Linked DNA regions of Panacibacter microcysteis. The protein of the gene in region 2 binds, or shares a complex with, the protein of the main gene of each other region. Links are inferred from orthologs where the notes say so. Each region holds a gene or a part of one and is shown on either strand. Other genes may lie near its edges.

Region 1 (3,318 bases), on a different replicon or contig from region 2:
CTTTGCGCATGCTCTGCACAAACAAGGGTCCAAGCTTCGCACCGTTAGATGTTTTTTTGTATTCATCTGCAAACAGGGAAATCAGGTCACTGCCTGTGTTTGCTTTTCTTGCAACCGCATTATTGATCGCCGTATTAAAGGCAGGATTTTTAGAATAGTTGGCCAGCGAGCGGATCAAACCATCCAGGCCCACTTCCATCGTTACACTCATACCACCCTGCAGGTCGAGACCCAGTTTTAGTTCCTGGTCTTTTGCATATTTGTAAGTGGTAAGTCCAAACAGTCCAATCTTACTTTCTTCTGTGCTGTCAAGCAAACGTTGCAGGCGCTCTTTTTCCAGGTTGTCCAAAGAGTCTGCATATGCTGCGGCACGCTCTGCATCACCGGGGTATTTGGCAGAAGCTGGAGGGTAGTAAGATTTAACCCAGGCAGCCGCTTTTTCTTCCTGGGCTTTCTCATGGTTGCGTACCATCCATGTAAATGATAATTGATAGAGGCAGATAATGACAAGCAAGATGGTAAAGAACCGCACCAAACCTTTAAGTTGCATATAGTACTGGGTTTACAAAATTTTTGTGAGCGGCAAAGATAATGGTTTGATATGTAAATAGCACAGCAAAAAAAAGCCCTCTCAGACGCCATTTTACTAAAGAATAAGCCGGTTTATAATTGATTTTTAAGGTAATCAGATGCATTGCCTGCGTTACCCGTCTTATTTGTTTAAACTGGCAGTGCAAAAACCTTTTTTATTGTTGGCCCGGCATTCGTCATTATGGCATCACCTGTTGCGTCGCACTCTTGTGCAGCATATCATCAGGCAGCAGCTTCGCTGCAGTCTTCGTAAACCAAAACGACAATCATTATACAAATGCTCACGTGATTGTTGGCATTAGATTTTGCTGCAACGTTTATATAAGCTGTTATACAAGATTGCTCTTCCGGCATCATATATACCTGGCTGGCAGTCAGGCTATAACCGGCTTTGACGCTTTCCCCAAAAGCCTGATCCTAAATTATTTTTATGAAAAAACTCGTAATTGGTTAAACTCCTTATTTTTGTCTCCTTCAAAAAGCCTTTATGACAACAAAAAAGGAAGAGGATTTTGAGAACAATCTTTCAGGAAATGAGGCAGCAGCATCGAACGTTCAGCATGGCGAGCCCAGACAAAAGTGGTATAAGCGCTTACGAAAAGGAATTACAACATCTACTGCAGACAAAAAAGAAACACCGGAAGGTCTTTGGAACAAATGCCCCGAGTGTAACTATATAACCACAACAACAGAATTGCAGGAAAACCTTTTTGTTTGTCCAAAATGCAATTACCACCACCGCATCAGCAGCGAAGATTATTTCGACATTCTTTTCGACAACAGGGAATATGATATTATGTATGATAATATCGTAAGTAAAGACTTTTTAGGTTTTACTGACCTAAAGCCATATCAAAAAAGACTGGACGAAATACATGCTAAAACAGATTTAAAAGATAGTATGCGCGTGGCTGTTGGTAAAGTAAACGGCCAGGAACTGGTGGTTGCCTGTATGGATTTTGAATTTATTGGCGGATCACTCGGCAGCGTTATGGGAGAGAAGTTTAGCCGTGCTGTGGACTATTGTCTTGAGCACAAACTGCCTTATCTCGTGATTAGCAAAAGCGGCGGCGCACGTATGATGGAAAGTGCTTTTAGCCTGATGCAACTTGCAAAGACAAGCGGAAAACTGGCACAACTAAGTGAAGCCCGCCTGCCGTATATTTCATTACTTACAGACCCTACTTTTGGCGGAATTTCTGCAAGTTTTGGTATGCTGGGAGATATGAATATTGCAGAGCCTGGCGCGTTGATAGGTTTTGCTGGCCCGCGTGTAATTAAAGAAACAATAAAGAAAGATCTGCCACCGGGTTTTCAAAGAAGCGAGTTTTTACTGGAGCACGGATTTCTTGATTTTATCATCGACAGAAAAAAATTGAAAGACAGGCTTTCTCAGTTGATTGTGCTGCTAAGGAATTAACTCTATATTCATCATGAACCCAACCCGTTATTTACTTACACTTACATAATGTGTAATTTTTTTTGTTGCAAATACGCTGGAAACATATGAGATAACAGATAGTGAAACTAAGGTCATCACACATGGCAAATCGGATAATTATGTTTCCCGGGGTAATGCAAACAACATTACAAAAAGAATATCTCTAAGCTTTGCTGAACGCGATAACTGTTACCACTTTCTTACCGATAGCAACTTTAAAGTACTGCGTAGATACATTTCTCTAATAACATCTTATGACAGAGGCTACGACGTAATTGCTCAAAAAAGTAATAACGATACTTTCTACAATTATTTGAGAAAACCAGGTTCTAATACTGTGTATATGATTGGGAGCGCACTTTCAAATCTTTCAAAGTTATTTCAAAAGACAAAAATACTGACCTGGAAATGGCCAGATCGAAAGCCAAATTATACCCTGGCACCGGTAACGAGTTTTATATTACACTCGATGATGCACTTAAATACACTGTATTGCTGTCTATCAATTATGAGGGTGGGTCAGCCACAACCAAAGTTTTGTATAAACAAAATTTTTATTGTAACCAGGTGGTCAATGTAAATAGCTTACAGCACAACTCCTATCTTTTTGAGGGAAAACTTTTCCAATTGACTTTTTGTCCAAATGATATGCTTATTGAAATTAAAAACGTTGCAACCGATTCTGCGCTAGTGTCTTTTCATGCATCAAAAGATTCAATTATTGCGTTTGCAAGTACAGAAATAAGTAAAAATGAAGTATCATCCAGGCCGCCAAATATTATATGGAGCTTAAAGTATAATAGTAATACCTCAAACAAGAAAGATTTACGTGCAAAAGATTTTTTCAGGGCCATCAATGCACATGAACTATCACTAACAGCGGAAAGGGTGGGAGATAAAGTTGTTTTGAAGATAGGAGAATCTCATGAAAATTCTGTTAGCAAAAGTGGATGTTATGCGCCTGGCGGGTTTAGCGGAGGCGGTGGTTTCAGCGGCAGGGTTTATGTGTTGCCATCATATTCTTTTCATGCACAATCTGAGACTTTTTTCAAGACCATAATGAAGACTCCGGAATCGCCCATTATTTTATTTCAGGATGTTATGACCCAAAATCCGATAAACTAAAAAATTTTGACAACAATGCTATTAGTGTAGCGACCGCTATAAGCATATTCAGCATGAGTAATAAGCTATATTATCTTTTTTGGTCAACAGCCGGCAATAAGCTTGCTGTTGCAGAATTTGATTGATTAATTCAGACTATTTTTGCAGGCTCACACAGACGC
Region 2 (3,307 bases):
GCAGCTAACATGCGGTTTGCTGCTATGCTGGCAGTCGTAGTAACAATCGACTGCAGTTCGGTATCAGCTACAGTTCGGGAATGAGGTACAATTTTGAGCATTAGTTCACAACTTCAACTTTAGTTTTACAATTCGGCTATTGTGCCGGGCAGGACATTCAATGAATTCCACCACAGCAGCAAGCCGTGGACGTTTTCATTCTTACTGTCCTTTGAGTGCCGCCTGATTAGGCGGATTTTTGTGTTATGCTAAAAGACAATATCCGCGGCTGGTTAACTGGAGGCCAAAATTTTATCGTTGGCCGTGGGCTGTATAAGCAGCTTGGGGATGATGATGATATCAAACAACAGCTGTTAAAGGGTGAGAACGCCGGCACTAGACGATTGCTATGGGAATCACTGGAGAATTTATTACGGAGACCCGTAAAAGAGGCAATTATAGTTGATTCTACAGCCTCTGAAATGCCTGCTTCAAATGATACAGTACGAAAAGCATTGCGCGAAGAATGGTCGCCATTATACACTCGCATGAACTATTTGCGTGCACGGATTGACGAGTATGGTGGATCCAATAATTCAGAAACAGTTGCTTTGCGTGAACCGATCGCTTTCGAAATCCTCGATCTTGAAGATCAGTGCGAAGCGATTTGGGCAAAGCGTTCACATTATCTTGAACATGGATCGCTGCCCGACCTAGACCAGAAAGAATTTACCATCCCGGAAGATTCACGAGAACTGGCCAAATTACTGTAGAACATTCCACGCAATATTCGTCGCAATCCTGGAACACAATGCCGGCATGATTGAAGGCGTGGACTACGTTTGTTATAAAGCACCACCGGAGCATTGGAAAAAGCCGTTATTAAAACTGAAAAAGTTTGACAAAGTAATTTCATTTGCTACCGGCTTTTGTATTTGTCTAGCTTCGCAAAAAGTAGCCGGTAGTGCAAACGGTTACAATGCTTTTTGGTTGTCGCAAGGGTGTTGCATGTTTGAGGCAAATCATGCAGAAAAAGCAGATTTGAGCACTTTTTCGAGGGGGGAAGCAATTCCCTAAAATGCAAACTGGGCGCTGAAAGTAGCGCCCAGTAAGGATTTCAACATCTTATGTTCTGCGGACCGGACGGGACTCGAACCCGCGACCTCCGCCGTGACAGGGCGGCATTCTAACCAACTGAACTACCGATCCTTGTAGTTCCCTTTGTTTTCGGGACGGCAAAGATAAGGGGAAACATATTTTTCAAACAAAACTTTTCCGCAAAAAATTTCTCACTGTAATTTTACCGCCTATCAATCTATATATTCGCATTATGCCGCAATACCCCAATAGACAATTCCTGGATTTTGAACAGCCCATCAAGGAGCTGTATGAACATATTGAGGAAAACAAAAAACTTGCTGAAAAAAATTCCAAAATAGATTATAAAGGAATCATTCAGCAACTGGAAGATTCTATAGTAGATAAACGCAAAGAAATTACCGAGCGCCTTACACCATGGCAGCGCGTACAGCTCAGCCGCCACCCGGACCGCCCATACACACTCAAGTATATAGAGAAAATGACCACCAATTTCGTTGAGTTACATGGCGACCGCAATGTAAAAGACGATAAAGCAATGGTGGGCGGCTTTGCAGAGCTCGATGGGCAAACCGTCATGATCATCGGCCAGCAAAAAGGGATCAACACCAAAACAAGGCAGCTTCGCAATTTCGGTATGGCCAATCCCGAAGGTTACCGCAAAGCACTCCGGTTAATGAAGCTTGCCGAAAAGTTCAACAAACCTGTCATCACTTTAATAGATACACCCGGCGCTTATCCCGGTCTCGAGGCCGAAGAGCGTGGCCAGGGCGAGGCTATTGCCCGTAACATTTACGAAATGGTGCGCCTCAAAGTGCCTATTATATGTGTCATCATTGGCGAAGGTGCCAGCGGTGGTGCATTGGGCATTGGTGTGGGAGATAAGGTGCTGATGATGGAAAATACCTGGTACACCGTTATTTCCCCGGAGAGCTGCAGCTCCATTCTCTGGCGTAGCTGGGACAAAAAAGAAATAGCGGCAGAGCAGTTGCGCCTTACCGCAAAAGACATGCACAGTTTTGGCCTGGTAGACGATATCGTGCCCGAACCGGTTGGCGGCGCACATTGGGATTATGCAGAAGCTGCACAAATACTAAAGGGTTACATCAGCAAAGCACTTAGCGAAGTAAAAGATATGCCCGCAGAAAGCCGTATGGATTACCGCATAGAGAAGTTTGGCAAAATGGGCTTTTGGGATGAGTTGCCCGTTACAGATGCGGCGGAGTAAGGTTATGAACCCGGCATCGGTATTTCAATGTAGCACCTGTTGCGTCGCACACTTGTACTGCATCACCGCAGGCAACAGTTCCGGGTGCAGCAGCGCAGTTGTTGTCAACCAGCCCGCAGGTATAAATTTACTGCATGCTTAAATGATCTTTTCATTAACTTGACGGCTCACAATATCAAATTTAAAAATGTCATCTTTTCTCAGTCAGTTACAAGGTACAGGCGTAGCATTGGTTACGCCATTCTCAGCGCAGGGTTTTATAGATTTTGCTGCACTGGCCAATATTATTGAGCACGTCATAAGCGGCGGCGCAGAATACGTGGTTACACTTGGCACCACCGGCGAAACACCTACACTTGATAAGTTTGAGAAAACAGATGTTGTAAAATTTACGTTTGAAAAAGTAAATGGCCGCGTGCCCGTTGTAGTAGGCATTGGTGGCAACAATACAAAAGACCTGCTGAAAGACCTGCAGAATTACCCGCTGGAAAATGCCACTGCCATACTCAGTGCTTCTCCTTATTACAGTAAACCATCGCAGGAAGGTTTGTACCAGCACTACAAAGCGCTGGCAGAAGCATCGCCCAAACCGATCCTGTTATACAATGTACCGGGCAGAACAGGCCGCAACCTTACAGCAGAAACCACCATACGTCTTGCAAAAGAAGTAAGCAATATTGCAGGTATTAAAGAAGCCAGTGGCGATATGGGCCAGTGTATACAGATACTGCGCCATGCACCAAAAGATTTTCTTGTTGTAAGTGGCGATGATGCACTTGCGCTGCCACAAATAGCCTGCGGCATGAAAGGTGTTATAAGTGTTGCAGCAAACGCTTATCCCAGGGCGTTTTCAGACATGGTGCGTTTTTGCCTCGATAACGATTTTGCCAAAGCAAAAACCATCAACGATACACTGGTAGATGCTTACAACCTCATGTTTGAAGAAAACAATCCTGCCGGTGTAAAAGCATTTATGACAGAAATGGGCTTGTTGAAAAACAA

Evidence for each region.
Region 1: the proteins of I5907_RS20210 (region 2) and accD are in contact, whole or in part, in a solved structure (PDB 8UXZ), measured with the Escherichia coli proteins. The link is inferred for Panacibacter microcysteis from one-to-one orthologs.

What each region holds. Positions count from the first base shown.
Region 1 is NZ_JADWYR010000002.1:343,915-347,232, forward strand. Bases 60-3,044 are described here. They hold accD (acetyl-CoA carboxylase, carboxyltransferase subunit beta), read left to right. Parts: upstream 60-1,078; coding sequence 1,079-2,011; downstream 2,012-3,044. Other genes in these bases: secDF (protein translocase subunit SecDF), read right to left, coding at 60-550; I5907_RS13390 (hypothetical protein), read left to right, coding at 2,441-3,044. Also shown: more of secDF, read right to left, coding at 1-59; more of I5907_RS13390, read left to right, coding at 3,045-3,157.
Region 2 is NZ_JADWYR010000003.1:194,607-197,913, forward strand. Bases 334-3,307 are described here. They hold I5907_RS20210 (acetyl-CoA carboxylase carboxyltransferase subunit alpha), read left to right. Parts: upstream 334-1,309; coding sequence 1,310-2,305; downstream 2,306-3,307. Other genes in these bases: I5907_RS20200 (hypothetical protein), read left to right, coding at 334-752; dapA (4-hydroxy-tetrahydrodipicolinate synthase), read left to right, coding at 2,493-3,307. In the rest of the region: more of I5907_RS20200, read left to right, coding at 246-333. UniProt on the Escherichia coli protein: Component of the acetyl coenzyme A carboxylase (ACC) complex. First, biotin carboxylase catalyzes the carboxylation of biotin on its carrier protein (BCCP) and then the CO(2) group is transferred by the carboxyltransferase to acetyl-CoA to form malonyl-CoA.